DNA from 3 places in the Streptomyces sp. NPDC059080 genome. Region 2 is predicted to be linked to each of the others. Evidence: riboswitches for the same ligand, from Rfam matches in the RefSeq annotation. Region 2 holds a riboswitch; each other region holds the start of a gene.

Region 1 (12,193 bases), on a different contig from region 2:
CCGTCGACGAGGGCGACGTTGTTGATGCCGAAGGTCTCCTCCATCGGCGTCAGCTTGTAGAGCTGCTCCAGGACGGCTTCCGGGTTGAAGCCGTTCTTGATCTCGATGACCAGGCGCAGACCGTGTTCGCGGTCGGTGAGGTCCTTGACGTCGGCGATGCCCTGCAGCCGCTTCGAGCCGACCAGGTCCTTGATCTTCGAGATGACCTTCTCGGGGCCGACACTGAAGGGCAGTTCGGTGACGACGAGGCCCTTGCGGCGCGCGGTGACGTTATCGACCGCCACCGTGGCGCGGATCTTGAAGGTGCCGCGGCCCTTCTCGTACGCGTCGCGCACGCCGCCCAGCCCCACGATCCGGCCACCGGTGGGCAGATCGGGACCCGGCACGAACCGCATCAGCGTTTCGAGGTCGGCGTTGGGGTGCTTGATGAGGTGACGGGCGGCGGCGATGACCTCGCCGAGGTTGTGCGGCGGCATATTTGTCGCCATACCGACAGCGATACCGGATGCGCCGTTGACCAGAAGGTTCGGGTAGGCGGCGGGGAGGGTGACCGGCTCCCGCTCCTGGCCGTCGTAGTTCGGCGCGAAATCGACGGTGTCCTCGTCGATCGACTCCGTCATCAGGGTCGTCGCGGACGCCATCCGGCACTCGGTGTACCGCATCGCGGCGGGCGGGTCGTCGTTGCCGAGCGAGCCGAAGTTGCCGTGGCCGTCCACCAGGGGCAGCCGCATCGAGAACGGCTGTGCCATGCGCACCAGGGCGTCGTAGATGGAGGCGTCGCCGTGGGGGTGGAGCTTGCCCATGACCTCGCCGACGACGCGGGCGCACTTGACGTAGCCACGGTCGGGGCGCAGGCCCATCTCGTTCATCTGGTAGAGGATGCGGCGGTGCACGGGCTTCATGCCGTCCCGGGCGTCCGGCAGGGCGCGGGAGTAGATGACCGAATACGCGTACTCAAGGAAGGAACCCTGCATCTCGTCGACGACGTCGATGTCGAGGATCCTCTCCTCGAAGTCGTCCGGCGGCGGGGTCTTCGTGCTGCGGCGGGCCATCGCGGCTGCGGCTCCTTCTGCTGCGTCTACTGCCGATGTGTGGGTCGACCAGCCGTTGGTGAACAGCTGCCGGTCCGACCGGCGGGGGATCGACCGGTGAGTCTGCTGACTCCGACGCGGACCATTGTGGACCGCCCCACCGACAACGCCGGACGCGACTCCCCTCCACGGGGCCGTGGCGCATCTCCCGCCGCTCGTACGGGGGCGGCCGCACGGGAACTTCGCCAGATGCCGACGCGATTGCATACAGTGACAGGACTTCTTCGCAAGCGGATCGAAGGGACGTACATGCCCATGGGTCACACGGCCACAGAAAAAGCCGGCTCCGGCGGCCTGACAGCGACCGAGCACCGGCTGGCCAACGGCCTGCGCGTGGTGCTCTCGGAGGACCATCTGACGCCGGTGGCAGCCGTCTGCCTGTGGTACGACGTAGGTTCGCGTCACGAGGTCAAGGGCCGTACCGGCCTGGCCCACCTCTTCGAGCATCTGATGTTCCAGGGGTCCGCGCAGGTCAAGGGGAACGGCCACTTCGAGCTGGTGCAGGGTGCAGGCGGCTCGCTGAACGGCACCACCAGCTTCGAGCGCACCAACTACTTCGAGACCATGCCCGCCCATGAGCTGGAGCTGGCGCTCTGGCTGGAGGCGGACCGCATGGGCTCCCTCCTGACGGCGCTCGACGAGGAGTCCCTGGAGAACCAGCGCGACGTCGTCAAGAACGAACGCCGCCAGCGGTACGACAACGTCCCCTACGGCACGGCCTTCGAGAAGCTGACGGCCATGGCGTACCCGGAGGGCCACCCCTACCACCACACGCCCATCGGGTCGATGGCCGATCTGGACGCGGCGTCCCTGGAGGACGCGCGGGCGTTCTTCCGCACCTATTACGCGCCCAACAACGCGGTCCTGTCGGTGGTCGGCGACATCGACCCCGAGCAGACGCTCGCCTGGGTCGAGAAGTACTTCGGGTCGATCCCCTCGCACGACGGCAAGCAGCCGCCGCGCAGCGGTGCCCTGCCGGACACCGTCGGCGGCCAGCTGCGGGAGGTCATCGAGGAGGAGGTGCCCTCGCGTGCCCTGATGTCGGCCTACCGGCTGCCGCACGACGGCACCCGGGAGGCGGACGCCGCCGATCTCGCGTTGACCGTCCTGGGCGGCGGCGAGTCCTCACGCCTCTACAACCGCCTGGTGCGCCGCGACCGCAGCGCCGTCGCCGCCGGGTTCGGCCTGTTGCGGCTGGCCGGTGCGCCGTCCCTGGGCTGGCTGGACGTCAAGACGTCCGGTGGCGTGGAGGTCGCGGACATCGAGAGCGCCGTCGACGAGGAGCTGGCCCGGTTCGCCGCCGAGGGGCCGACCCCGGAGGAGATGGAGCGGGCGCAGGCCCAGCTGGAGCGCGAGTGGCTGGACCGCCTCGCGACGGTCAGCGGGCGCGCCGACGAACTGTGCCGCTACGCCGTCCTGTTCGGCGACCCGCAGCTGGCGCTGACCGCCGTGGGGCGTGTTCTGGACATCACGCCCGAGGAGGTGCACGCCGTCGCCCAGGCCCGGCTGCGCCCCGACAACCGCGCGGTGCTGGTGTACGAGCCGACCGCCGCCGACGAGAGCGCCGACAACGACGAGGAGGCGGACCGGTGAGTGACGCCACGACCCGCGAGGACCTGGCCATGAGCGAGATGACCTTCCACCCGCAGCCCCGGGGCGGGGCGCCCAAGCCGTGGGCCTTCCCGGCGCCCGAGCGCGGTGCGCTGCCCAACGGCCTGACGGTGCTGCGCAGCCACCGCCCCGGCCAGCAGGTCGTCGCCGTCGAGGTCGACATCGTCGCGCCGCTGGAGTCCGAGCCGGAGCGCCTGGACGGTGTCGCCACGATCATGGCGCGGGCGCTGTCGGAGGGCACCGACCGGCACGACGCCGAGGAATTCGCCGCCGAACTGGAGCGCTGCGGCGCCACGTTGGACGCGCACGCCGACCACCCCGGGGTGCGGGTCTCCCTGGAGGTCCCGGCCTCCCGGCTGTCGCGCGCCCTGGGGCTGCTCGCCGACGCGCTGCGCGCCCCGGCCTTCCCCGAGGGCGAGGTGGAGCGCCTGGTGCGTAACCGTCTCGACGAGATCCCGCACGAGCTGGCCAACCCGGGGCGCCGCGCCGCGATGGCGCTGTCCAAGGAGCTGTTCCCCGCGTCGTCCAGGATGTCGCGGCCCCGGCAGGGCACCGAGGAGACCGTCGGCCGCATCGACGCGGCGGCCGTCCGGGCGTTCTACGCGGCGCATCTGAGGCCCGCGGCGGCCACCGTCGTGATCGTCGGTGACTTCACCGGCATTGACGTGGACGCGGCGCTCGCCGACACGCTGGGCGCCTGGCAGGGGTCCGCCGCCGAGCCGGTCGCCGTCGCGCCGATCACCGCGGACGACACCGGCCGCGTCGTGATCGTCGATCGCCCCGGAGCGGTGCAGACGCAGCTGCTCATCGGGCGGATCGGCGCCGACCGCCACGACCGCCAGTGGCCTGCGCAGGTCCTCGGCACGTACTGCCTGGGCGGCACCCTGACGTCGCGTCTGGACCGGGTGCTGCGTGAGGAGAAGGGCTACACCTACGGGGTGCGGGCCTTCGGGCAGGTGCTGCGTTCGTCGGCGCCGGACGCGCCCGGGGGCTCCACCGGCGCCTCGATGCTGGCGATCAGCGGCTCGGTCGACACCGAGTCCACCGGTCCGGCCCTCGACGACCTGTGGAAGGTGCTGCGTACCCTCGCGGCGGAGGGGCTGACGGACGCCGAGCGGGACGTCGCCGTGCAGAACCTCGTCGGCGTCGCGCCGCTGAAGTACGAGACGGCGGCGGCGGTAGCGGGCACCCTCGCCGACCAGGTGGAGCAGCATCTGCCGGACGACTACCAGGCGCAGCTGTACGCGCGGCTGGCCGAGACCGGTACGGTCGAGGCGACCGCCGCCGTGGTCAGCGCGTTCCCGGCGGACCGGCTGGTGACGGTGCTGGTCGGTGATGCGGCGCAGATCGCCGAGCCGGTCCGGGCGCTGGGCATCGGCGAGGTGACGGTCGTCAGGGGCTGACGAGCCGGAGGAGCGGTGGCCCCGGCCGGGTCGTCACGGCGGCCCGGCACAGTGGAACAAAAGGGGATCCCGAGGGCGGAAGGCCACCCTCGGGATCCCCTTTATGTCCGGATTTGCTGGCCGCTGGTTCCGTCGCGCCGGTGTGGCGTGACGCACAATATGGCGTTTCTGTTTGCCGATTGAAAGTTGTCACGATTAGCTTCATGCGCGCTGTCCGCCAGCTGCACGCCGCAACCGCGGCATCGGACAGCCATCGCCGAGTCCCCGTACGGCGCGAGCCAGGGGAGCCGGGGACCCACACGTCCCTGGGGTGAATCGGGCGCCTCTCCGGAGGGACCCGTAGGAGACCTTCCTGCTCCGAACCCGTCAGCTAACCCGGTAGGCGAGAGGGAAGGAAAGGAACCAGCCAGCACATGGCGTTCACCCGTGCCACCGGGAAGCACCGCCGTCCGAGCCGCAGCGCCCGGACGACCCGCAACATCGCCGGCATCGCCGGTCTCGCCGCCTCCGGCGTCGTCGTCTCCGTGTCCTCTCCCGCGATGGCCGCCACGTCCGGCGCCGCGCACGACACGGGCCTGCAGCGGGCCGTCGTCCTCGGTGACGAACTCGCCGAGCGCGTCCAGGCCCAGGCCGATGCGCAGCAGGCCGTCGCCGAGACCGCCGAGGCCAAGGCGAAGGCCGAGGCCGAGGCGGAGAAGCAGGCCCGGGCCGCCAAGGCGGCGGCCGACAAGCGGCACGAGGCCGAGGTCCGCGCCGCCCGCGAGGAGGAGCGCAAGCGCCTCAACGCCTTCGTCGCCCCGATTTCCGGCTCGTACGTCTCCACCGCCTACCAGGCGTCCAGCGGACTGTGGTCCTCCGGTACGCACACCGGCATCGACTTCCACGCCGACCCCGGCACCACCGTGCACGCCGTCGGCGCGGGCACCGTCGTCGAGGCGGGGTGGGGCGGCGCGTACGGCAACAACATCGTCATCAAGATGAACGACGGCACGTACACCCAGTACGGCCACCTGTCGCAGATCGGTGTCTCGGTCGGCCAGCAGGTGATGCCCCATGAGCAGATCGGCCTGTCCGGCGCGACCGGCAACGTCACCGGCCCGCACCTGCACTTCGAGGCCCGGACCGGTCCGGACTACGGCTCGGACATCGACCCGATCTCCTACCTGCGGTCGCACGGCGTCAACGTCTGATCCATCTCGCCTCCCGGAGCCCCGGCCCGCCCTCACCGGGCGCCCGGGGCTCCGGTGCGTCCGGTGCTGTACAGCGGATGGCTGGATTTCCCGGCGGTCAGGGAAGGCTCTCACCAAAAGATCTCCATGAATGCGTGAAGGCGGTAAAGGCGCCACCACCGTCGAATAGAGTCGCCGAAAAGGCGCCGTACACCGGCGTTTTCCGGGGAGGACGGTGGAGGCGCCCACGATGACGCAAGGCCAGATTTCCGTGCAGCGCATCTCCGCGGCGATTCGCGACGACATCGTTTCCGGCGTGCTGATCCCCGGCAGCCGGCTCGTCGAGGACATTCTGGCCACCCGTTACGGCGTCTCCCGGGTGCCGGTCCGTGAGGCGTTGCGGACCCTGCAGTCCGAGGGGTTCGTCACCGCGCGACGGCACGCGGGCGCCTGCGTCGCGGCGCCCACCGTCCAGGAGGCGGCCGACCTCCTGGACCTGCGCGCGCTCCTGGAGCCGATGGGCGCCGCCCGTGCGGCGGTCCGCCGCACCGACGCGCATCTGAAGGTCTTACGGGGCGTGGTGCGGCTCGGCAGGGAGCGCGCCCGCCGCGGCTGTCCGGGCGATCTGCCCCGGTTGGACGGCTGGTTCCACGAGACGCTGGCGCGGGCGGCGGGAAATCCGGGGCTGACCGCGCTGCTGACCCAGGTGCGGCGGAAGATCGAGTGGATGTACGTCGTCGAGCTTCCGGCGCGGTATGTGGAGACCTGGGACGACCATGGTGCGGTGCTGGACGCGGTGGCCCGGGGCGACGCAGAGGCGGCGCGCGCCCTGATGGCGTCGCATGTCGCGCGGTCGCTCCCGGCGTACCGCCCGCGGCACCGTCAGCCGGCCGCGGTGCGCCATCCGCAACGTCCCGTCAGCAGCGGGCGGGTGCGTTCTTCATAGGGGCGCGGTATACGGGGCGACCGGCGGGTGGCGGGATCTGTTCGGGGAATTGCGGAAACGGGTGCCGGAAAACGCGCCATCCGGGAATTGCCGCAACCGCGTAGATGCGTATTCATGTATTCGGTCGTGCGGTGCCCGCCGGGGCTGCGGCGAATTGCGAGCGGGGGACAGGTGCCGCCCCGGGGAGCGGTGGCCGTTCCGTTGCCCGGAACGCGAAAGGCCCCGCCGCGGTGACCGTTTCCGGCCGTGACGGTGGGGCCTTTCCCCGGCTGCGGGGAGGTGGCGGCGTCCCGGTTCAGACGGTCTCCGGCAGCTCGTCGAGGCCCTCGGTGACCAGCTTCGCCAGGCGCTCCAGTGCGGCCTCCGCGCCCTCGGCGTCCGAGGCGAGCACGATCTCCTCGCCACCCTGGGCGCCCAGGCTCAGCACCGCGAGCATCGAGGCCGCGTTCACGGGGGCGCCGTCGGCCTTGGCGATCGTCACGGGAACGCCGGCGGCGGTGGCCGCACGGACGAAGATCGAGGCAGGACGGGCGTGCAGCCCCTCGGCCCAACCGACATTGACGCGGCGCTCAGCCATGGTGTTGCCCTTCAAGTCGTCACAGTTATCTAGACCAGTCTCTCGCGCGGTCGCGGGTGCTCCGGAAGCCCCACCTCCGGTGTTCCGCACCCTCGTCCGCACCTTGTCCGTACCTCGTCCGCACCTCGTCCGCACCACGTCCGGACCGGTCCGCGGGTGCCGCCCGACGACTGCCGCCAGGACGCCCGCCGCCGGCCCGGCGCCCGGCCCCGCCCGCGCGCACGAGCCGGTTGTCGGTGCCCGGCCGTACGCTGTCCGCATGCAGCAGCCGCCGGATCGCGCGTACCCGAGCCACTGGGAAGCCGATGTGGTGCTGCGCGACGGCGGCACCGCCCGGATCCGCCCGATCACCCCGGACGACGCCGAGCGCCTGGTCTCCTTCTACGAACAGGTTTCGGACGAATCGAAGTACTACCGCTTCTTCGCGCCCTATCCCCGCCTCTCCGACCGCGACGTGCACCGCTTCACCCACCACGACTACGTCGACCGGGTCGGCCTCGCCGCCACCGTGGGCGGCGAGTTCATCGCCACCGTCCGCTACGACCGGATCAACGACCGGGGTCTGCCGGCCACGGACCCGGGGGACGACCAGGCGGAGGTCGCCTTCCTGGTGCAGGACGCCCACCAGGGCCGCGGCGTCGCCTCCGCGCTGCTGGAGCACATCGCCGCCGTCGCACGGGAGCGCGGCATCCGCCGGTTCGCCGCCGAGGTCCTCCCCGCCAACTCCAAGATGATCAAGGTGTTCACGGACGCCGGGTACACCCAGCAGCGCACCTTCGAGGACGGCGTCGTCCGGCTGGAATTCGACCTCGAACCGACCGAGCAGTCCATGGCCGTGATGCGCGGCCGCGAGCAGCGCGCCGAGGCCCGCTCCATGCAGCGGCTCCTCGCCCCCGGCTCGGTCGCCGTCATCGGCACCGGCCGCACGCCCGGCGGCGTCGGCCGCACCGCCCTGCGCCATGTCCTCGACTCCGGCTTCACCGGCCGCGTCCACGCCGTCAACCGCGCCTTCCCCGAGGGGACCGACCGCCTCGACCCCGAGGGTGTCCCCGCCGTCCGCTCCCTGCGGGAGATCGACGGCCCGGTCGACCTCGCGGTCATTGCCGTCCCGGCCGACCACGTCCCCGAGGTGATCGACGACTGCGGGGAACACGGCGTCCAGGGCGTCCTGGTCCTCTCCTCCGGGTACGCCGAGGCCGGAACCGAGGGGCGCGAACGCCAGCGCGCCCTGCTGCGCCGCACCCGCTCCTACGGCATGCGCCTGATCGGCCCGAACGCCTTCGGCCTGATCAACACCGCCCCCGGCGTCCGGCTGAACGCCTCCTTCGCGCCGGTGATGCCCGCCACCGGCCGCATCGGGCTGTTCACCCAGTCCGGCGCGATCGGCATCGCCCTGCTCAGCGGCTTGCACGAGCGCGGCCCCGGGGACGGCTCGCCCGCCGGGGTCTCCACCTTCGTCTCCGCCGGAAACCGCGCCGACGCCTCCGGGAACGACCTGCTCCAGTACTGGTACGACGACCCGGACACCGACGTCGCGATCCTCTACCTCGAATCCATCGGCAACCCCCGCAAGTTCACCCGCCTCGCCCGCCGCACCGCCGCCGTCAAACCGGTCGTCGTCGCCAAGGGCGCCCGCCACCACGGCACCGCGCCCCTGGGGCACACGGTCCCCACCGTCCGCATCCCGGACAGCACCGTCGCCGCCCTGATGCGGCAGGCCGGTGTCATCCGCGTCGACACCGTCACCGAACTCCTCGACGCCGGGCTGCTGCTCGCCTCCCAGCCGCTCCCCGCGGGCGCCCGCGTCGCCGTCCTCGGCAACTCCGAGGCGCTCTCCCTCCTCGCCTACGACGCGTGCCTGACCGAGGGTCTGCGCCCGCGGCGCCCCCGGGTGCTGCCCTCCGCCGCGACCCCGCACGACTTCCACACCGCCCTCGCCGAGGAACTGGCACGCGAGGGCTGCGACGCCGTCGTGGTCACCGCGATCCCCTGGGTGGGGGAGGGCAACGCGACCGCCCCGGGGGAGGGCGAGGAACTGGCCGCGGCACTGCGCTCGGCGGCCGCCGCGGGCCCGGCCAAGCCAGTGGCCGTCGTGCATCTGGCCATGGATGCGCTCGCTACGGCGCTTGCGGCTCCGGCCGGCCCGGGGGTGCCCAAGGACGTTGTCCCGAGGGCACCCGATAATGCCCCGAGCGCGGGCCTCGGCGTCCCGGCCACCGGCCCCGCCGCCCGAGCTGCAGACCCAGATGCTCCGGCCACCGGCCCCGCGGAGCCCGCCGCCCAGGCCGGACCGGAAGCCTCCGGCGCCGGAGCCGCAGCGCCCGCCGCCTCGGCCGGACCCGAGACCCTCGCCGCAGACGACGTTCCCGTGGCCCCCACCTCGCCCACCGCGCCCTACCCGCTCGCCCGCACCCCGCTCCCCGCCTACCCCGCCGCCGAGCGCGCCGTCCGGGCCCTCGCCGAGGCCGTGCGGTACGCCGCCTGGCGCCGGGAGGTCGCCGAGCCGGGCCGGGTCCCCGCGTACGACGACATCCAGGAGGCCGCGGCCGGTGCCGACATCGCGCGGCTGCTCGACCACCTCGACCCGCCCGCCGGCCGCTCCGTTCCGCTGCCCGCCGAGGATGCCGCCGCCCTGCTCGCCCGCTACGGCATCCCCACCCAGCCGTCGCTGCCCGCCCCCGGCCCGGACGCCGCCGTCCGCGCCGCCGCCCGCCTCGGCTACCCCGTCGCCCTCAAAACCACCGCGCCCCACCTGCGCCACCGCAGCGACCTCGGCGGCATCCGCCTGGACATAGCCGACGAGGAGGACCTGCGCCGCACCTACGGCGAACTGACCGCCTCCCTCGGCACCCCGGAGGAGCTTGCGCCCGTCGTGCAGAAGATGGTGCCGCGCGGCGTCGACACGGTGGTCCGCGCCGCCATCGACCCGGCGGCCGGTGCCGTCCTCTCGTTCGGCCTGGCGGGCGCCCCCTCCCAGCTGCTGGGCGACATCGCGCACCGCCTCATCCCCGCGACCGACCGCGATGTCGACGCCCAGATCCGGTCGATCCGCGCCGCCCCCCTCCTCTTCGGCTGGCGCGGCTCCCAGCCCGTCGACACCGCCGCACTGGCCGAGGTGCTGCTGCGGGTGTCCCGGCTCGTCGACGACCACCCCGAGGTGGTGGGCGTCGACCTGGAACCGGTCGTCGTCGCCCCGCGCGGTCTGTCGGTCCTCGGGGCATCCGTCCGCCTCGCCCGCCCGCCCGCCACCACCGACCTCGGCCCCCGCCGCCTGCCCGTCTACTGACCCCCCGCGCGGCGCGGCGGGAGCCGGGCCCCGCCCCGTGTGTCCGCCGTACCAGCCCCCGCGGACCGGCTTGTCCCAGGCGTCCTGCCGCCCCCCTGTGGGCCCGTAAGATGGAGGACATGGCTAAGACCGGTACGACGACCCAGGGGCTGCGCGCGGCGATCGAGCGCAGCGGCTACTACCCGGCCCTCGTGGCCGAGGCGGTGCAGGCCGCCGTCGGCGGTGAGCCGGTCGCGGCGTACCTGGTGCACCAGGAGACGACCTTCGACGCCAACGAGGTCCGCCGCCATGTGACCGTCCTCGTCCTCACCGACACCCGCTTCATCGTCAGCCACACCGACGAGCAGGCCGCCGACGCCACCTCCCCGTCCCCGTACGCCACGACCTCCACCGAGTCCGTGAAGCTCGGGCGGATCTCCTCGGTGGTGCTCAGCCGCGTGGTGGCCAACCCGGAGTCGTACACCCCGGGCCAGTTGCCCCGCGAGGTCGTGCTCACCATCGGCTGGGGCGCCGTCGCCCGCCTCGATCTGGAGCCCGCCACCTGCGGCGACCCCAACTGCGAGGCGGATCACGGCTACACCGGCTCCTCCACCGCCGACGATCTCTCGCTGCGCGTCAGCGAGGCCGGTGACGGGCCCGACTCCGTCCGCGAGACGCTCACCTTCGCGCAGGCGCTCTCCGAGGCCACCGCGGCCACCACGAGCGCCCGCTGATGGGGTACACCGCCCCCGCCTGGCCGGAGCCCGAGCCGCTCGACCCGCTGACCGCCCCGCTGCCCCGGTACGGCACCGGCTCGCTCGCCGATCTGCTGCCCGCCGTCGTCGCAGGTCAGGGTGTGTCCGGCCCGCCGACGTCGATGGAGTTGGCCCCCGCCGACCGGGCCTGCGTCTTCCTCATCGACGGCCTCGGCTGGGAGCTGCTGCGCGCCCACCCGGATGAGGCGCCGTTCCTGACGTCCCTCCTGGACACCTCCTGCAACGGCACCGGCCGCCCGCTCACCGCCGGTTTCCCCTCCACCACCGCCACCTCCCTCGCCTCCGTCGGCACCGGCCTGCCCCCGGGCGCCCACGGCCTGCCCGGCTACACCTGCGAGGACCCGTCCTCCGGCGCGCTGATGAACCAGCTGCGCTGGCAGCCGTGGACCGACCCGTACGCCTGGCAGCCGCATCCGACGGTGTTCCAGCTGGCCGACGCCGCGGGTGTGCACACCTGCCAGGTCTCCGCGCCTCACTTCGCGCAGACCCCGCTCACCAAGATCGCGCTGAGCGGCGGCACCTTCCACGGCCGCCTCAGCGGCGAGGAACGCATGGACCTCGCCGCCGCGCAACTCGCCGCGGGCGACCGCTCGCTGGTCTACACGTACTACGCGGAGGTCGACGGCAACGGCCACCGCTACGGCGTGGACTCCGATGCCTGGCGCGGTCAGCTGATGTACGTCGACCGGCTCGCGCAGCGGCTCGCCGAACAACTCCCGCCGCGCAGCGCCCTGTACATCACCGCCGACCACGGCATGATCGACATCCCCTTCGACCCGGAGTCGCGCATCGACTTCGACGAGGACTGGGAACTGCGTGCCGGGGTCCGTCTGTTGGGCGGCGAGGGCCGCGCCCGTCATGTCTACGCCCACCCGGGAGCGGCGGACGACGTCCTCGCCGTGTGGCGGGAGGTCGTCGGCGAGCAGATGTGGGTGGCGAGCCGCGACGAGGCCATCGCGGCGGGCTGGTTCGGGCCACACATCGACGACCGGGTGCGCGGCCGCATCGGTGACGTCGTCGCCGCCGCCCACGCCGACATGGTGATCATCGCGAGCGAACGCGAGCCCGGCGAGTCGAAGATGGTCGGCATGCACGGGTCGATGACCCCCGTGGAGCAGCTCGTTCCGCTGCTGGAAGTCCGCGCCTGACCCGCGAAGCCCGCGCCTGACCCGCGAAGCCCGCGCCTGACCCGCGAAGCCCGTACCTGACCCGCCCCGTTCCGCCACGCCGTCACGATCCCGAGGGGCTCGCGTTCCGGCGTCCCGTAGCCGGTGTCCCTTCCGGGCGCGCCCGGCGGACCGACGCGGCGCCCCGGTCCGGCACGCCGTCCACCGCACCCGACCGTCCGAAAGGCC
Region 2 (12,193 bases):
CGCCCGGGGGCCGGTCCGGCAGGATGCGCCAGTGGTACAGCAGCGGGAAGCCCGCGTACGCGTTCCGCAGGACCCAGGCGGTGGTCATGAGGTGCGCAGCCAGTTCCCGCCAGGCGCCGAACCCCGCTGAGCCCACCCCGTACTGGTAGTAGAGGGGAAGGCCGAAGAAGTTGGCGGTCGAGCGGACGTGCTCCGGCCGCAGTTCGAGGTCGGTCAGCGGGACCCGTTTGACGAAGACCCGCCGCCCCTCGACCTCCATCTCCGCCCGCCGGCCGCCGATGCCCGAACCGCGCGCCGGAGCGGCGGCCACCGCGTCGCCGAGCCCGCGGTCGCTCAGCAGCGAGAGCCGCGCGCCCACGTCCGCGTACGCCGACAGACGCGCGGCGGGAAGCGGCTCGGTCTCCGCCGCGGGCCTCATACCTGATACGTGGGCCTCATCCATGGACGACTCCGCTTCCCGGCACATACGGCCTCCCGGCCCCGTACCCCGGCGTCTACCCATGCACCGGGCAGGCACCGGGCAGGCCCTCCCTGGACGCCCGACACCCAAGGCCGGCCCACCCGTTCACGCCGCCTTGTGTTGCCTTACGTCGCCTTGTGTTGCCTTACATAGCGTTGTGTTGCCTTACATCGCCTTACACCGCCTTGTGTCGCTTTACCCCGCCCTGCGTCGCCTACGCCGAAGCCTCATCCAGCGACGTCAGCTCCTCGGCGCTGAGCCGGAGGTCCTGTACGGCCAGGAGCGCGGGGAGTTGGGCGGTGGTGCGGGCGCTGGCGATCGGGGCGGTGACCGTGGGGCGGGCAGCGAGCCAGGCAAGGGCGACGGTGGCCACCTCCGCACCATGGGCGGCGGCGACGGCGTCGAGGGCGGTGAGGACGCGGACGCCGCGCTCGGTGGCGAGGTACGCGGACGCCTGCCGGACCGGGCGCTGTCGACGTCCGTACCGGGGCGGTACTTGCCCGTCAGAAAGCCGGAGGCGAGCGCGTAATACGGGACGGCGCCCAGACCGTGGCGGGCGGCAACATCGGCCAGCTCGCCCTCGTAGGTGTCGCGGGAGACCAGGTTGTACTGCGGCTGGACGGCGACGTAACGGGCGAGGCCCTCGCGCTCGGAGAAGGTCAGGGCCTCCTCCAGGCGCCGCGCCGAGATGTTGGAGGCGGCGATCTCGCGGACCTTTCCGGCCCGGACGAGGTCGTCGAGGACGGTCAGGAACTCGCCGACCTCGACGGATTCGTCGTCGTAGTGGGTGTAGTAGAGGTCGATGTGGTCGGTGCGCAGGCGGCGCAGCGAACCGTCCACGGCCTTCTTGATCGTGTCGGCGGAGAGGCCCTTGAGGTCGGGGTGGGCGCCGGCCTTGGTGGCGATGACGACGTCGTCGCGGTTGCCGCGGGCGGCGAGCCAGTCGCCGATGACGGTCTCGGACTCGCCGCCCTTGTTACCCGGCACCCAGGCCGAGTAGACGTCGGCGGTGTCGATGAAGTTGCCGCCGCCGGCGACGTACGCGTCGAGCACGGCGAACGACTCGGCCTCGTCGGCGGTCCAGCCGAAGACGTTGCCGCCGAGGCAGAGCGGGGAGACGGAGAGCGAACCGAGCGGCCTACGTGTGGTGGTCATGCGTGGGTTCAACACGCGGCGAGGCCGGGGTATTCCGGGGCGCGGCATCCGCGTGCCCGCCCGAAGAGCCGCCTCAACTGCCCGCCCCGGGCGCAGCGCTCGCACGCGCCGCCCGGGGCCACGACCGGCGCGCGCCGCCACCGCGCACGCCCCGGCCACGCATCCGGCCCGCCCGGGGTCCGGCCCGGCGCGCGGCACCACCGCGCACGCCCCGGGCCGCCCCTCGCGCTCCCCGTCCTCAGATGTTCAGGCCCCGCCCGCGCAGCCACGGCATCGGGTCGATGGGGTCGCCACCACCGGGGCGGACCTCCAGGTGGAGGTGGGGGCCCGTGACGTTTCCGGTGGCGCCGACGCGGCCGATGACCTCGCCGGTGGCGACCTTGCCGCCGGTCTTCACCATCGACGAGAGGTGGCAGAACCACAGCTCCGTACCGTCGTCGAGGGTGAGGACGATGCGGTAGCCGTACGCACCGGCCCAGCCCGCCTGGGTGATGGTCCCGGAGTGCACGGCCTTGACCGGCGTGCCCGTAGGAGCGGCGAAGTCCTGGCCGGTGTGGTCGGCGGCCCAGCGGTCGCCCGCCTGGCCGAAGCTCGCGGTGAGGGTGTACGAGGTGACCGGCAGCAGATAGCTCTTGGCCAGCTCGGCCAGGCGCGCGGCCTCCGCCTTCGCGCGGGCCTCGGCCTCGTGCTTCGCCCGGGCGGCGGCCTCCTTGCGCGCCGCCTCGGCCCGTTCCGCCTTCGCATCGGCGACCGCCGCCTTGTGGTCCGTCGCCGCGGTCTTCTCCGCCTGGACGAGGGCGGTGTGTTCGGCGGCGTCCCGGGCGTCGCGCTCGGCGGCCGCCTGCTGGGTGTCGGCCTGCTGGAGGATGCGGCTGCGCAGCGCCTCTCCGGCGCCGGCCCCCTGGCCGTCCTCGGTGGTGATCCCGGCGGACGACAGCGGCGCCGCGGCGGTGGCCGTCCCGGACGCGTCGCCCGCGTCATCGGAGGAGCCGAGCAACGACCCGATGCCGGGCAGTGATTCGGCGTCCGGCAGCGCTCCCGTGACGTCGGCGGCGAGGGAGCCGAGGTCCGGCATGGAGATCGGGACCGGCGGCTTCTCCTCGGCGGTCGCCATGCCGCCGGCGCCGACCGCCGCGATCACGCCGACGCCGAGGACCGTGCCGCCCCGGGCCAGACCGCCCCGCTGCTTGGCGACGCGGTGGCGGCCACGGACGGACCGCACGGACTCCTCGGTCGGGTTCCACCCACTGGGCCCGTCGTCCGCCGCACCGTACGGACCAGGGCCCTCCGGGGCGAACGCGCCCGGGGCGAACGGGTCCGGGGCGAAGGTGGCCGTATCGGTAAGGGACCCGGAGAGATCCTGGGGGAGGTGAGGGGCGGACGGGGCCTCGGGGGCAAGCCTGTTGGACGCCACGGGGGCGCACTCCTTTCCTTCCTTCGCGCCTACCGGGTTAGCTGACGGGTTCGGAGCAGGAAGGTCTCCTACGGGCGGCCTCTGGCCGAGGCGTCCGATTCACCCCATGGTGGTGGTTCCCCGGTTCCCTCAGCGCCGCTCGGGCCATCCGAGGCAAATTCAGGACACGTCACGGCAGTTCACGAAATATCGGTGTACCGGCGCGCAAGGAGGCGCCGTATACGGAAGTGACCACCGGTGTGCCTGAGTGCCCGGCATACCTGAAGAGCGCGTACGGGATTCGGCGTGGGGGCACGGTGCCGCCTCTGCGACGGCTGGGACGACCGCGCTCCGTTATCGGACAGTAATAGAGATCGCCGTCGATTTCCAAGCGATCCCGCGAATCCGCTCCATCCGACTACGGTCTTTGGCCAAGACTTTTCGGGGCAACGTCCGATAAAAACGGGCGACTTGATTGCCCTTCACGAAACGGCCTCCGCGTGATTGTGCATCAGTTGTTATGCGGAGGGGTGCATACCCTTCACGCTCCGTGAGGGCAGTAGCGTCTGATCATGGTCGTCGACTTCGTCAACAACGCACGGGCCCTGGCAGCGCGCTACCAGGACTTCTCCTGGTGGGAGGCGCGGGGCCGGTGTGCGGCCCACGAGGAGCTGGCGGCGCGGATCGGGCAGGACCCGGAGCTGTGCGAACTCCTCGCCGCCTCCCTCCCGCTGGGCAACAAGCAGCAGCCCAACCTCCTGCTGGCGGCCGTCCGCCACCTCGACGGCCCGCACGCCGAGCAGGGCCCGCGCGGCGAGCTGGCGTACAGCCGCTGGCGCGAGTGGACGATCCGGCACTGGCACGAGGTCCGCGCGGTCGTCATGAGCCGCTCCACCCAGACCGACGAACCGGCCCGCTGCGCCGCCCTGCTGCCCCTCCTGGCCCGTCTCCGCGGCCCGTTGGCCCTCCTGGAGGTGGGCACCTCGGCCGGTCTCTGCCTCCACCCGGAGCGCTACCGGTACGCGTACGAGCCGGACGCCGCCCCGGGGACGCCCGAATCGGTCGCGCCCCCGGAGGCGCCCACCCTCGGGGCCCCGGACAGCCCGGTCACCTTCCGGTGCCGCGTCGGGCGGGAGGCCCTGGTGGCCGAGGAGGACGCGGCACCGCCCGCGCGGCTGCCGGAGATCGTGTGGCGCGGCGGCATCGATCTCGCCCCGCTCGACCCGGTGGGCGACCCCGAGGCGCTGCGCTGGCTGCGGTCCCTGGTGTGGCCGGGCACCCCGGAGCGCGCCGAGCGTCTGACGGCCGCCGTGGACGCGGTACGGACGGCGCCGCGGCCCGAGATCGTCCGCGGCGACCTGGTCGAGGAGCTGCCCGCGCTGGCGGCACGGATCCCGGAAGACGCCACGCTCGTCGTCTTTCACACCGCCGTGCTGCCCTATCTGCCGCCCGCGCACCGGGAACGGTTCGCCGCCCAGGTAAGCACGCTGCTCGCCGCGCGGCCGGGCGGCGGCCACTGGATCTCCCAGGAGCACCACTCCGTCACCCCGTGGCGGCCCGCCCCGACCGCCGACCGCCTCACCCCGGCCGGCCAGGAGCGGCTGCTGACCCTCGCGCTCGACGACCGCCCGGTGGCCCTGACGGGAGCACACGGCCAGAGCATCCACTGGGTGGCGTAGGGGGCGCCCCGGGGCCGCACCGGCGCGCGGGGCCCGGCCGCACGCCCCGCGCGTCGGCGCGGCCCCGCACGCCCCGCGATGCCCCGCCCGCGCCAGCCGCCCCACCGCGCACCGCGCACCGCGCACCGCGCACCGACCGGGCCTACTCCTCCAACGGCCGCTGCACCGCCAGCAACGCCATGTCGTCCGCGCCCGCCCCGCCGGTGTGCCGGGTGACCTCGGCGACCAGCGTGTCCAGCAGCCGGTCCGGCCCGGGGAAGACCCGGCCGCGCAGCCGGGCCACCGGGTCGTAGAACTCGCCCGTCCGGTTGCGCGCCTCCGTCAGCCCATCCGTGAACAGCAACAGGACCGCACCGGCGGGGAAGAACACCTCGTCCGCCCGGTCCGGCCACCCGGCCACCTCGCTCATCCCCAGCGGCAGCGCGTGCACCGCGGGCACCACCGTCCGCAGCCCGCCGTCCGGGGCGAGCAGCAGCGGCGGCGGATGCCCCCGGTTCAGGACCCGCAGCGCGGCCCGCTCCCCGGACGGGATCTCCGCGAGCACGGCCGTGGTGAACCCCTCGTACTGGTCCACCCCCTCGCGCCGCCGCCCCTCCCGCTGAAGCGCCCGCTCCAGCCGGCCGGCCACCGCCTCCAGCGTCGCCTCCTGCTCCGCCGCCTCCCGGAACGCCCCGATGACGATCACCGCCGCCTCCACCGCCTCCAGCCCCTTCCCCCGGACGTCTCCGACGATCAGCCGTACGCCGTGCGGGGTCTCCTGCACCGCGTAGAGATCCCCGCCGATCCGCGCGTCGGCCTGCGCCCCCACGTAACGGGCGGCGACCGCCAGCCCCCCGATCCGCTCCGGCGGCGTCGGCAGCACGGCCCGCTGGGCGGCCTCGGAGACATCGCGTACGGAGGCGAGCCGGGCGTCGGAGAGCCGTACGACGCGGTTGATGCCGAGGGCGAGGACGGCGACGACGAAGACGGTGAAGACCTCGGTGACGGAGAGGCTGGTGTCCGGGACATCGGTGAAGAGCGCCGCGCCCAGTTCGCCGAGCAGCGCCGCGAGCGCAGTGAGCGCCGTGTTCCGCAGCGAGTACAGGGGCGCGGCGACCAGCGGCGCCGCCGAGAAGAACGGCGAGGCGGTGAAGCGGGCGGGGGCGACGAGCTCGAAGACGATGCCGCCGATGATCAGCAGGGCGGGCAGCCAGCGCGCCAGCCGGCGGCCGAGGGGCGACATCTGCGCCCGCCGCGCCCGCCGCTCCCGGTCCGCCGTGCGGAACCGCCCGCCTCGCGCCATCCGCACCGGCCTCTTCCCACGCCTCGCCCGTCCACGGGCCGCCACCACACCCGCCCGCTCCTCGGCCTCCCAAGGCTTTCCGCCCCGCCCCCGGTGCGCGAGCCGACAGGGGCCGGACGGGTCACCCACGGGCGGACGGAACGTCTGACGGCCCGACGGCTCGCACACGGCACCGGAAACACGAAGCGCCCCGGCCGATAACCCCGGCCGGGGCGCTGAACCGCAGGTCAGCAGAGCATCCCTGCGATGAATCCGGTGGGCCATCAGGGGCTCGAACCCTGAACCAATGGATTAAAAGTCCACTGCTCTGCCAATTGAGCTAATGGCCCGCTCCGAGCAGCATAGCCCGACACCCTCCCGCGCCCCGAAGGCATTGCCGCCCGGGGCGCTCCGCGGCGGTGCCGGGCGGGCGCATTCGTGGCGGGTTCGGGGCCTCAACGCGCAGGGCCCGTACGGCACTTGAGTGCGGTACGGGCCCTGCGGCCGGAGCGGCGGCGCCGGTTCACGGCGTCGTGGTGTCCGGAGTCAGCTGTGGTCAGCCGTTGCGCTTCCAGCGCGGCTTGTCGTCGCGGCGGCCGAAGGAACCGGCGGCACCCGCACCCGAGCCACGGTGGTCGTCACGGCGGCCGTAGGGACGGTCGCTGCCACCGGGGCGGTAGCCACCGGACGGGCGGCCACCGGAACGGTCGTCACGGTTGAACGGACGGTCGCCGCCACCGGAACGGTAGCCGCCGGAGGACGGACGGCTGCCGGAGCGGTCGTCACGGTTGAACGGACGGCTGGGACGCTCACCGCGGTCGCGGCCGAAGCCGGAACCGGAGCCGGAACCGGAGCCGGAACCGGAGCCGGAGCGGTCGTCACGACGGTCGAACGAGCGGCCACCGGAACGGTCGTCGCGGCGGTCGTCACGACGGTCGAAAGAACGGCCACCCGACCGGTCGTCACGACGGTCATCACGACGCTCGAAAGAACGGCCACCCGACCGGTCATCACGACGGTCATCACGACGCTCGAAAGAACGGCCACCCGACCGGTCATCGCGACGGTCGCGGCGCTCGTAGTTCCCGCGCTCGTCACGCTGTGCGGGGCGGCGCTCCTCGGGGGCGTCGGCCTGGGCCGGGACCTCGACGGCCGCGGCCTCCACGGTCGCGGCGACGGCGGCGAGCGCCTCGGCCGGGTCCTCGCCGCGCTCACGGGCGGCGCGGGCGGTCAGCCGGTCCGCGTCCTCGCGCAGCTCGTTGGCGCGACGCTGCACGCGCTCCAGCTCCCGGGTCAGCTCCTGGACCTCGCGCTCGGCCTGCTTGGCGGAGTTCGCGGCCGACTCGGCCTGGACCTCGGTGAGCGACCGCGCGCCGGTGATCCGGGCGACATCCTCGTCGAAGGCGCCCGCACCGCCGACGATGTGGCGCGAGGCGTCCACGCCCGCGTCCTCCATCAGGCGGAAGATCTGCCGGCGCTGGTGCGGCAGGGACAGCGAGACGACGGTGCCGGAGCGGCCCGCACGGGCCGTACGGCCGGAACGGTGCAGGTAGTCCTTGTGGTCACCGGCCGGGTCGACGTTGAGGACCAGGTCGATGCCGTCGACGTGGATACCGCGCGCGGCGACATCGGTGGCGACCAGGCAGTTGACGTAGCCGTCCTTGAAGTCGGCCAGGGTGCGGGTCCGCGCGCCCTGCGTCATACCGCCGTGCAGCGCGTCGGACTTCACCCCGGCGTCCCGCAGCTGCTCGGCGACGCGGTCGGCGCCGAGCTGGGTACGGACGAAGATGATGGTGCGGCCCTTACGGGCGGCGATGGCGGCGGTGACCGGCGCCTTGTCCTTCGGCTTCACGACGAGGACGTGGTGGGTCATGGTCGTGACGTTGCCCTGGGCGCTGTCGACCTCGTGGCTGACCGGCTCGTTCAGGTAGCGCTTGACCAGCGTGCCGATCTCGTTCTCCATCGTGGCGGAGAAGAGCATCCGCTGGCCGCCGGTCGGCACCAGGTCCAGCAGCTCGGTGACCTCGGGCAGGAAGCCCAGGTCGGCCATCTGGTCGGCCTCGTCGAGGACGGCGACCTCGACCTCGTCCAGCGAGCAGGCTCCGCGGTTGATGATGTCGCGCAGGCGGCCCGGGGTGGCGACGAGGACGTCGACGCCGCGCTCCAGGGCGTAGATCTGGTTGCCCATGGACGTACCGCCGCAGACGACCTTGAGCTTCAGGCCGAGGACGTCGCCATAGGGCTGCAGCGCGTCGCTGACCTGCATGGCCAGCTCGCGGGTGGGGGTGAGGATGACGCCGCGGGGGCGCTTCTTCTCGGTGCGGCCGCCGGACAGGCGGGTCAGCAGCGGCAGACCGAAGGAGAGGGTCTTGCCGGAGCCGGTACGGCCGCGGCCGAGGATGTCGCGCCCGGCGATGGCGTCCGGGATGGTCGCCGCCTGGATCGGGAACGGCGTGGTGACGCCGTTCTGCGCCAGCTTGCGGACGATCTTCTCGTCGAGACCGAGGTCCGCGAAGGTGATCTGCGGCTCCTCGTCGGCGGCAGCCTCCTCGACGGCCTCGACGGCCTCGGGGGCCTGCTCGGCGGCCTCGGGGGCCTGCTCGGCGGCCTCGGGGGCCTGCTCGGCGGCCTCGACGGGAAGCCCCGTCACGGCCTGCTCGGCGTCTGCGGGCAGGACGGACTGTTCAGTGGAAATGGACATGCGAAATGCGAAACCTTCCGGAGTCTCGGCACGCGCCCAAACTCCGTGTATTTCACAGAGACCGCCTCAATGCGGTCAGCCACGGCAAGGGAGAGAACGCGCCACGCGGCGCGCTTCTTTTCTGGCGCCGGGCAAATGGGATCAAACGATCTGCCACCATACGCACCTCCACCCCGGTAAGGCAAATGGCCGCCCCCCGGTACAGCGCCGGGCCCCTGCCGGGCGTCAGCCCAGCACGCTCGGCAGCGGCCCCGGCGCCTGCGGCGTGGGCCCGGACGCCCCGGCGGTCGGCGTCCCGACGTCACCGGACGGCGGTACGGGGCTTCCCGGAGTCGCCGGAGGCGTCGGCCCGGCGGGCGAGGCGGGCCCGGAGGCCGGACCCGACGGCGACGGCCGCGGGCCCGCCGGGGAGTCCGGCCCGCGCTCCGGACTCCCGGCGGTACGGGACGGCGCGGGCGGCGCGGTGGCGCCCGGCCCCGGCGCGCGTCCGGCCCCGGGCGCCGCGGTACGGCCCATGCTCTGCTCCCCCGTCCCTGGAGTGGCCGCGGGCGGCCCCATGCGGTGCGGTCCCGAGCCGCTGCCGTCGGCCGTGAGCCCGCCCGGTGCGAGCGGCGCCCGGTCGTCCGTACCGCCGCGCGGGGCCGTACCGCCCACCGGCCGCGGCGCATGGCCGGGGCCGGTCACGCTCACGCACCCGGCGAGCGAGGCGGTCAGCGACGCGGCGACGGCCACCGCGGCCACGGCCCGGCGCACGGGCCCACCGTCCTTACGGGGGGCGGGCGTTGGCACGGCGCGGGACGCTCCGGAAGACGGCGGGACGGCGCCCGCCGGAAGCACGGGAGTCGCGGGGTTCGGTCGCACGGGCGGACCTCCGTGTCCGGGGCGCGGACGGCGGCAGGCGTCGGCGCGGCCGGCTGGAAGAGCGGGGGACGCCCTGCCCAACTCCCGCGCCCCGCCCGAGGACACGCGCCGGACCGCCCCGATCCCGGGCACGCCCACGCGACCGCCCCGGCCGGAGCCCACCACCCGCCACGAGCCCACCACCCGCCACGAGGGCACCGTCACTCACGCGCGGTCACTCACGCGCGCCGCGCGCACGGCTCGGCCGACGCGCCGGTCCGACGAATAAGCCCCCGCACCCCTCACCCGTACCCGGCCTCACCCGTACCCGAGCGCGTGCAGCCGCTCGTCGTCGATGCCGAAGTGGTGGGCGATCTCGTGGACCACCGTCACCTCGGTCTCGGCGACGACGTCCTCCCGGGTGTCGCACATCCGCAGCGTCGGCCCCCGGTAGACGGTGATCCGGTCGGGCAGCACGCCCGCGTACCACTCACCGCGCTCGGTGAGCGGCGTCCCCTCGTAGAGCCCGAGCAGACCGGGATCGTCGGACGGCGGCTCGTCCTCGACGAAGACCGCCACGTTGTCCATCAGCCGGGTCAGCTCCGGCGGGATCCGGTCGAGCGCCTCGGCGACCAGTTCCTCGAACTCCTCGCGCGTCATTTCCAGCACGGGGCCATTGTCCGCCCCCACCGCCGTATCGCGCCGCCCCCGGCACGCCCCGGGCCCGCCCTGTGGGAGGCCGCCCGGCGCCCCGCCACAGGTCGTCGCGGCGACGCCAGGTCAACCGTTTTGGCGAACGGTCCCCCCATCCCATATGCTTCTCACGTCCCCGAAGGCGCCGGTAACGACGCCGAGGCGGGCCATCAGCCCTCATCGTCTAGTGGCCCAGGACGCCGCCCTTTCAAGGCGGTAGCACGGGTTCGAATCCCGTTGGGGGCACGCAATACCGTGTGCAAGAATGACTCACGTCGTTCCGCACAATGCAAGGTCCTGTGGAGCAGCTTGGAGTGCTCGCCACCCTGTCAAGGTGGAGGCCGCGGGTTCAAATCCCGTCAGGACCGCTGCGGCTGGGTAGCTCAGTTGGTACGAGCGATCGCCTGAAAAGCGATAGGTCGCCGGTTCGACCCCGGCCCCAGCCACACCCATTGGGAGAAGGCCCCGATCCTCGGATCGGGGCCTTCTTCGTGTGCGGCCCCCGCCCGGTGGGGCGCCCGCCAGGTGGGGCGCCCGCCACCGCTCACTCCGTCGCGTGCGCCGGGGGCTTCTCCGTCTCCCGGCCGCCCGGGTAACGGTGGCGCCACACCCAGAAGACCGTGCTGGACACCACCGCCCAGCCTGCCAGCACCAGATACGGGAAGAGGTGCTGGGAGCCGGCGAAGTAGACGGCGGTGTGCTGGGCGTTGACCGACGCGCCCGGGGGCAGCCACCGGCCGATGTGGCCGAGCACCGACGGCAGCAGCGGCCAGGAGACCGCGCCGCCCGAGGACGGGTTGCCGAGCAGCACCATCACGCCCCAGGTGGGGATCATCGCCCAACGGCCCATCAAGGTGTTGAACATCGTGAAGACCATGCCGGTCGTGAACATCGTGAACGCCAGGATCAGCCAGGAGTGCACGAACGGCAGACGGATCGCGCCCAGCCACCAGTCGACGACCGCGGCGATGACGAAGCCGCCGAGCAGCGCGTACGCGGCGGTGAAGGCGATCCGTTCGGCCGGGTTGAGGGCGCGGGCGTGCACGCTGAGCTGGATCGCGCCGACGAAGCCGACGATCACCGCGGCGAGCGAGATGTAGAAGAGCGCCAGACCCCGCGGGTCGCCCTTCTGGAGCGGCTTGATGTCCTGGACGCGGACCGGCACCCCGACCGCCTCGCCGACCCGCGGCCCCGTCGTGGCCAGCAGCTCCGCCACCGACGCGCCCGCGGCGCCCGCCACGTCCAGCTCCACGCCCGGCCCCCGCGGCCGTACGATCGCGAACTCCCGCTGCTCCTCGACCGCCTTCCTGGCCTGCGCATACGTCGGGTACGCGGTGAGCCGCAGCGAGGCGTTCAGCGCCTTCTCCATGCCGTCGGCGAAGATCTTCTCGCGCGTCGGCCCGCCGCCCGGAGCGGTCTCCTGCCCGACGATCGCCGTCGGCACATGGCGCGGCGTCGGGTTGGCCATGGTGTACGTGTACGAACCGGCGAAGAGCCCGGCGGCCGCCGCGAGGATGACGAGGAGGACGCAGGCGGGAAGGAACGGTGACGCCTTGAAGGCGTGCCAGCGCTGCGCGCCGGTCGGGGGTCTGCCGTGGGCGCCGCGCTGATCAGCCATGCGAACACGCTAAAGCACCGAATGCGGACATACCTCCGCGGGTGGGGGTGCCGGAGCGCGGGCGGCGGGCGGGCCCTCCACCCGTACGAACCGCCGCGCCCGCCCCGCCGCGCCCGCGCCGCGCCCCACCCGCTCCGGCAAATCGTTCGCCAGTCGAATCGGGGAGGTGAGATCCTGGGACGCGTATGTCCAGTCAGCCTGCCTCCGCCCTGTCCGACGGCGCCTCCGCCTCGGCCGCGCCCATGCTCCCCGCCCTACTGGAGCGGCTGCCCGAGCTGATGCTGCGCGACCAGCAGCGGCTGGGGCGGCGGCTCGACGGTGCCCGGCGGATCCGTAAGCCCGAGGCCCGTGCGGCCGTGCTCGCCGAGATCGCCGAAGGTATGGCGGAGGCGG
Region 3 (6,505 bases), on a different contig from region 2:
CGCGGACGGCCGCCCACGGCCCGGAAGTTGACGCTCCATCAGTCACGTGACCTACGCGTGATCTCCGCTACACCGGCTTGTGACGCCCCGTGAGCCCGGCTACCTTGCCACCGGACAAGCGCTCCACTGCCCGGTGGACGGCCGTACCGGATCCCGGCGGCCGGGCCGGGTCGTCGGGGCGGACAACTCAACCGCCGCTCGAAAGGCAATCGCATGCGCACCGGCAACGGCAGGCACCGTCGCCCCCGCCAGGCACCGGCCCTCTTTGTCACGGCGGGTGTGACCGGCGCGGGCCTCGCCCTGCCCCTCCTCGGCGCGGGCGCCGCCCACGCCGCCGACGCCACCACCTGGGACCGCGTCGCCCAGTGCGAGTCCGGCGGCATCTGGTCCAGCGCCTCCGGCAACGGCTTCTACGGCGGGCTCCAGCTCACCCTCGACATGTGGCGCGACCACGGCGGGCTGGAGTACGCGGCCCGCCCCGACCTGGCCAGCCGCGCCCAGCAGATAGCCGTGGCCCAGGCGATCCTCGCCGACCGCGGCCCGGACGCCTGGCCGCGCTGCGCGGCCGGCGCCGGACTCACCAAGGGCGGCAGAACCCCCGACGTCGACCCCGGCGGCACCGTCACCACCCCGCCCGCCGCCGCGGACGGCGGCGACACTGGCACGGACACTGGCGCGGGCACGGACACCGGCACGGGCACGGACACCGGCACGGGCACGGACACCGGTACGGGCACGGACACCGGTACGGGCGCGGACACCGGTCAGGACGGAACCCCGACCCCCGACGACCCGGACCAGGACACCGCCGACCCGTCCGCCCCGAAGGGTCAGCCGGACCCGTCCGGCGCCCCCGCCCCGTCCGCCTCGCCCGGCACGCCCGGCACCACCGACTCCCCGGAGGCGCCCGAAGGCTCGGGGAGGCCCGGCAGGCCCGGCCCGTCGGGCGACCCGTCCGGCCACGCCTCCACCCCGTCCGGGCCCTCGCACCCGTCCCGTACGACGCCCCCGGCGGACGGGGACGGCTCCGGGCGCCACCGCGGCGGCAGTGACGCCGACGGGGACGGCGAACGCGCCCCGGGGCGGCACGCCTCGCGGGGCGGCGAGCGGACGGACCCGGGCGAGGGCGCGTACACCGTGCGCCCCGGTGACAACCTGTCAGCCATCGTCGAGGCGCGTGAGCTGCCGGGCGGCTGGCCCGCGCTGTACGAGCGCAACGAGGACGTCATCGGCGACGACCCGGACCTCATCCGCCCAGGCCAACTCCTCGATCTGGGCCACTGATCGAGGGAGATGAACTGCTTTGCCCCTTTTGGCGAAAGTGAGACATGGCTCTCGTTGACATCCGTGGCGTCGCGACCTGCCCTTCGCCTCCACACCATGTCCTACCTGCGGAAATATGCGCCCTCTGCGGTCGTTGGCGGTCAACTGTGCCCAGAAAGTGGGGTTTGAACGACGCGGGGGGTTCTGTTTACGGTCGGCATCGCTCGCCAAAGCGGGCCCTTCGTTCACACGCCGAATCCTGCCGGTGGGCGAAGGTGGTCGACGCGCAAGCGCCGAAGGCAGGAGCGGGGGACCCAAGGTAAGTGCCGGTCCCGCCCGTGAAAGCGGGTCAACCGGCTTGGGGTGAAGCCGTGTGTGAGGAACACACGGCCGGGCAATCCACACCGCCCGAACCCGACAGCTCACCTCGTAGGCGTCGGTGAGGAAAACGAAAACATGCTGATGAACAAGGCCAAGCACCGTCGCCCCTCCAAGGCCGTCCGCGTCGCCACCCTCGCCGGTGTCGCCGGTGCCGCCGTGGCCGTCCCGCTGATGGGCGCCACCTCCGCCTCCGCCGCCTCGGTCTCCACCTGGGACTCCGTCGCCCAGTGCGAGTCCGGCGGCAACTGGTCGATCAACACCGGCAACGGCTACTACGGCGGCCTGCAGTTCTCCCTGTCCAGCTGGGCGGCGGCCGGCGGCAAGCAGTTCGCCCCGCGCGCCGACCTGGCCACCAAGGCCCAGCAGATCCAGGCCGCCGAGAAGCTCCTCGCCATCCAGGGCCCGGGCGCCTGGTCCTGCGCCGGTGCCGGCAACCTCACCGCCGGCGGCCCGTCCCCCGACCTGAACACGGGCTCCACCACCAAGGCCGCCCCGCAGCAGCAGGCGTCGCAGCAGCGGGCCGCGCAGCCCAAGGCCGCCCCGCAGCGGCAGGCCCCGCAGCAGCACACCACCCCGGCGCCCCAGCACCACGCCATGGGCCACGGCAACTACACCGTGAAGTCCGGCGACACCCTGGCCAAGATCGCCAAGGCGCACGGCAAGAACTGGAAGTCGGTCTACGCGGACAACAAGTCCGTCATCGGCTCCAACCCGAACCTCATCTTCCCGGGCCAGAAGCTCCACGTCTGATCCCCGCGCGGGGCCCGCCCACCGCCCCGCACCCCGGGCTCCCCGCCCCTCCCGGTCCACCGCGCCCATGCGTACGGCGGCACGTGCGGCACACCGGACCGGGAGGCGGCGCCGCCCGCCCGGACCCCGCGGGCCACGGCCCCGCCCGGGAGCCCCCGCTCACCCGCGGACCTTCCCCACGGGATGCCCCGCCCGGCGCGCACGTCCCCGGGGCGGCACCGGCTCACCGCCGATGCCGCCCTCCGCGCGCCGAGGCGGGGTTTCGCCGTTCCGTACCCTGGTGCCGGACACAGCGTCGTGCCCGCCCCTTATCAGCCGCTTTTCCGTTCCGCGGCCTTCGTTGCCGAATGTCCGGCACCCGGCGTCCGAGGCACCTTTCGGCCCGCTGCGCGGGCCGGGAGCGAGTGGAAGTCCCGGGGGCCGTTAGGCTCGTGCCGCAGAACTCCAGACACCCATGAAGGAGACAACGTGCCGTCCATCGACGTCGTCGTAGCCCGCGAAATTCTCGACTCGCGAGGTAATCCCACGGTCGAGGTCGAGGTCGGCCTCGACGACGGCTCCACCGGCCGGGCCGCCGTCCCGTCCGGTGCCTCCACCGGCGCCTTCGAGGCCGTCGAACTGCGCGACGGGGACCCCAACCGCTACCAGGGCAAGGGCGTCGAGAAGGCCGTCCTCGCCGTCATCGAGCAGATCGGCCCGGAGCTGGTCGGCTACGACGCCACCGAGCAGCGCCTCATCGACCAGGCCATGTTCGACCTGGACGCCACTGACAACAAGGGCTCGCTGGGCGCCAACGCCATCCTCGGCGTCTCCCTCGCCGTCGCGCACGCCGCCTCCGAGGCCAGCGACCTGCCGCTGTTCCGCTACCTCGGCGGCCCGAACGCGCACGTCCTGCCCGTCCCGATGATGAACATCCTGAACGGCGGGTCGCACGCCGACTCCAACGTCGACATCCAGGAATTCATGATCGCCCCGATCGGCGCGGAGTCCTTCTCCGAGGCGCTGCGCTGGGGCGCCGAGGTCTACCACACCCTCAAGAAGGTCCTGAAGAGCAAGGGCCTGGCCACCGGCCTTGGCGACGAGGGCGGCTTCGCCCCCAACCTCGGCTCCAACCGTGAGGCCCTCGACCTCATCCTGGAGGCCATCAAGGAGGCCGGTTACGCCCCCGGCCAGGACATCGCGCTCGCCCTGGACGTCGCCGCCTCCGAGTTCTACAAGGACGGCACGTACCAGTTCGAGGGCAAGGACCGCTCCGCCGCCGAGATGACGGAGTACTACGAGGAGCTGGTCGCGGCCTACCCGCTGGTCTCCATCGAGGACCCGCTGTTCGAGGACGACTGGGCCGGCTGGAAGGTCATCACCGACAAGCTCGGCGCCAAGGTCCAGCTCGTCGGCGACGACCTCTTCGTCACCAACCCCGAGCGCCTGGCCCGCGGCATCGAGGAGGGCTCCGCCAACGCCCTTCTGGTGAAGGTCAACCAGATCGGTTCGCTCACCGAGACGCTGGACGCCGTCGAGCTGGCCCAGCGCAACGGCTTCAAGTGCATGATGTCGCACCGCTCCGGCGAGACCGAGGACGTCACCATCGCCGACCTGGCCGTCGCCACCAACTGCGGCCAGATCAAGACCGGCGCCCCGGCCCGCTCCGAGCGCGTCGCCAAGTACAACCAGCTGCTGCGCATCGAGGAGATCCTGGACGACGCGGCGGTCTACGCCGGCCGTTCGGCCTTCCCGCGGTTTCGCTCTGCGAACCAGTAAGCACAGCGCTCTGCGAACCAGTAAGCACAGCGCTCTGCGAACCAGTAAGCACAGCAAGGGCTGATTTCCCCCGGCGAGGGTGCGCCCCGCTCCGCCCGGCCGTGGGCGGGCCACCCGCCGTCACGGCCTGCGTTCGTCCCCGGCGACGGTCCCGTACCGTTGCCGGGGACGGCTGCGCTTCCGAACGGCCCCGCCCGGCGGGAGCGTACGAACTCCATGACAGTCGGCCAACAGGGGAGGCGACGTGTCCGCGGACCGGTTCTCGACCGCGACCCGGCTCAAGGCGCTCGGCGAACAGGCGGTGGCCCGCGTCCAGCGCGTCCGGCGCCCCCGCCGCAACCGCCTCACCGGACGGGCCGCCCTGCTGGCCCTCGTCATGTGCTCCCTCGTCGTGGCCCTGGCCTACCCGATACGGCAGTACGTCTCGCAGCGCTCCGACATCGCCGACCAGCGCCGCAAGGCCCAGGAGGCGGCCGAGGCGCTGGACCGGCTGCGCGACGAGAAGTCCCGCTGGCGCGATCCCGCCCACGTCGAGCAGCAGGCCCGGCTGCATCTGCACTTCGTCCGCCCCGGCGAGACGGGTTATATCGTCCAGGACGGATCGCGCGCCGACGACGGTGCTCGGCGCGACGGCGCGGGAGCGGCCGGAAGCCCCTGGTACGAGAACCTCTGGGCCGACGTCGACACGGCCGACCGGTGACGCGCCGCACCCCGGTCCGGCTGCCCGGCACCGCCTGATCCGACCTGCCCGACCCGCGGGCGGCGACGCGACGGCACCCTCCGCGTCCGCCCGTCCGCGGCCGAAAGCTCACCGAAGATCCCACCGAAGATCCCACCGAAAGCGCACATGGACACGCCTCCGCCCCAGACCGAGCCCACCGAGCCCACCGCCGCGGACATCGCCGCCTTCAAGGGGCAGCTGGGCCGCCCGCCGCGTGGCCTGCGGGCCATCGCCCACCGCTGCCCCTGCGGCCAGCCGGATGTCGTCGAGACGGCCCCGCGCCTGGAGGACGGCACGCCGTTCCCGACGCTGTACTACCTGACGTGCCCGCGCGCGGCCTCCGCCATCGGCACGCTGGAGGCCAACGGCGTGATGAAGGAGATGACCGAGCGGCTGGCGACCGACCCCGAGCTGGCCGCCGCCTACCGCGCCGCCCACGAGGACTACATCCGCCGCCGCGACGCCATCGAGGTCCTCCAGGGCTTCCCCAGCGCCGGTGGCATGCCGGACCGCGTCAAGTGCCTGCACGTCCTCGTCGGCCACTCCCTCGCGACCGGTCCCGGCGTCAACCCACTGGGCGACGAGGCGCTCGCGATGCTGCCCGAGTGGTGGCGCAAGGGCCCGTGCGTCACGCCCTGCCAGGACACCGCCGCCGCCGAAGGAGACGCCGAATGACCCGGGTCGCCGCCGTCGACTGCGGTACCAACTCCATCCGCCTGCTGGTCGCCGACGTCGACCCGGCCACCGGTGAGCTGACGGAGCTGGACCGCCGGATGCAGATCGTCCGCCTCGGCCAGGGCGTGGACCGCACCGGGCGGCTCGCGCCCGAGGCGCTGGAGCGGACCTTCGCCGCCTGCCGTGAGTACGCCGCGGTCATCGCGGAGCTGGGCGCGGAGCGCACCCGGTTCGTGGCGACGTCCGCCTCCCGCGACGCCGAGAACCGCGACGACTTCGTCCGCGGCGTGGTGGACATCCTCGGCGTCGAGCCCGAGGTCATCACCGGCGACCAGGAGGCGGAGTTCTCCTTCACCGGCGCCACCCGCGAGCTGACCGGCATGGAGGCTGCAGGTGCGGAGCGCCTTCCCGGGAAGGGTGGTGGCGGGCGACGGGCGGGCTTCGCCCGCCCGTACCTCGTCGTGGACATCGGCGGCGGTTCCACCGAGTTCGTCCTCGGTGACGGCGCCGTCCGCGCCGCCCGCTCCGTCGACATAGGCTGCGTGCGGATGACCGAGCGGCACCTGGTGCGCGACGGCGAGATCAGCGACCCGCCGTCCCCCGACCGGATCGCCGCGATCAGAGCCGACGCGGCCGCCGCCCTCGACGAGGCCGAGGCCGCCGTCCCGCTCCGCGAGGCCGCCACCCTCGTCGGCCTGGCCGGTTCGGTCACCACCGTCGCCGCCATCGCCCTCGGCCTCGACCACTACGACTCGACGGCCGTCCACCACGCCCGCGTCTCCCGCGCCCGCGTCGCGGAGATCACCGACCGCCTGGTCACCTCCACCCACGCCGAACGCGCCGCGATCCCGGTCATCCACCCCGGCCGCGTCGACGTCATCGCCGCGGGCTCCCTCGTCCTCCTCGCGATCATGGACCGCACGGGCGCCGAGGAGGTCGTGGTCAGCGAGCACGACA

The links. A riboswitch is a leader RNA that binds a small molecule or an ion and turns the genes downstream of it on or off. The one in region 2 is predicted to bind cyclic di-AMP.
Region 1: linked by a shared signal. The riboswitch ahead of ACFWWQ_RS05260 (M23 family metallopeptidase) and the one ahead of ACFWWQ_RS23895 (M23 family metallopeptidase) in region 2 are both predicted to bind cyclic di-AMP.
Region 3: linked by a shared signal. The riboswitch ahead of ACFWWQ_RS27280 (transglycosylase family protein) and the one ahead of ACFWWQ_RS23895 (M23 family metallopeptidase) in region 2 are both predicted to bind cyclic di-AMP.

What each region holds. Positions count from the first base shown of each region.
Region 1 is NZ_JBHYGX010000005.1:37,399-49,591, forward strand. It holds gene ACFWWQ_RS05245 (DNA topoisomerase (ATP-hydrolyzing) subunit A) at 1-1,052, opposite strand, end outside; gene ACFWWQ_RS05250 (M16 family metallopeptidase) at 1,347-2,684, shown strand; gene ACFWWQ_RS05255 (M16 family metallopeptidase) at 2,723-4,105, shown strand; cyclic di-AMP (ydaO/yuaA leader) riboswitch at 4,350-4,505, shown strand; gene ACFWWQ_RS05260 (M23 family metallopeptidase) at 4,519-5,295, shown strand; gene ACFWWQ_RS05265 (GntR family transcriptional regulator) at 5,525-6,220, shown strand; gene ACFWWQ_RS05270 (HPr family phosphocarrier protein) at 6,516-6,797, opposite strand; gene ACFWWQ_RS05275 (GNAT family N-acetyltransferase) at 7,057-10,083, shown strand; gene ACFWWQ_RS05280 (DUF5998 family protein) at 10,203-10,796, shown strand; gene ACFWWQ_RS05285 (alkaline phosphatase family protein) at 10,796-11,986, shown strand.
Region 2 is NZ_JBHYGX010000037.1:39,113-51,305, reverse strand. It holds gene ACFWWQ_RS23905 (protein kinase family protein) at 1-418, opposite strand, end outside; partial or broken gene ACFWWQ_RS23900 (aldo/keto reductase) at 675-1,615, opposite strand; gene ACFWWQ_RS23895 (M23 family metallopeptidase) at 1,854-3,029, opposite strand; cyclic di-AMP (ydaO/yuaA leader) riboswitch at 3,042-3,195, opposite strand; gene ACFWWQ_RS23890 (DUF2332 family protein) at 3,581-4,687, shown strand; gene ACFWWQ_RS23885 (PP2C family protein-serine/threonine phosphatase) at 4,830-5,969, opposite strand; tRNA gene ACFWWQ_RS23880 (tRNA-Lys) at 6,226-6,298, opposite strand; gene ACFWWQ_RS23875 (DEAD/DEAH box helicase) at 6,505-8,649, opposite strand; gene ACFWWQ_RS23870 (hypothetical protein) at 8,875-9,402, opposite strand; gene ACFWWQ_RS23865 (metallopeptidase family protein) at 9,808-10,158, opposite strand; tRNA gene ACFWWQ_RS23860 (tRNA-Glu) at 10,356-10,428, shown strand; tRNA gene ACFWWQ_RS23855 (tRNA-Asp) at 10,476-10,550, shown strand; tRNA gene ACFWWQ_RS23850 (tRNA-Phe) at 10,555-10,628, shown strand; gene ACFWWQ_RS23845 (ABC transporter permease) at 10,727-11,800, opposite strand; gene hrpA (ATP-dependent RNA helicase HrpA) at 11,986-12,193, shown strand, end outside.
Region 3 is NZ_JBHYGX010000054.1:618-7,122, forward strand. It holds gene ACFWWQ_RS27275 (transglycosylase family protein) at 214-1,284, shown strand; cyclic di-AMP (ydaO/yuaA leader) riboswitch at 1,504-1,714, shown strand; gene ACFWWQ_RS27280 (transglycosylase family protein) at 1,720-2,394, shown strand; gene eno (phosphopyruvate hydratase) at 2,863-4,152, shown strand; gene ACFWWQ_RS27290 (septum formation initiator family protein) at 4,397-4,852, shown strand; gene ACFWWQ_RS27295 (DUF501 domain-containing protein) at 5,000-5,548, shown strand; gene ACFWWQ_RS27300 (exopolyphosphatase) at 5,545-6,505, shown strand, end outside.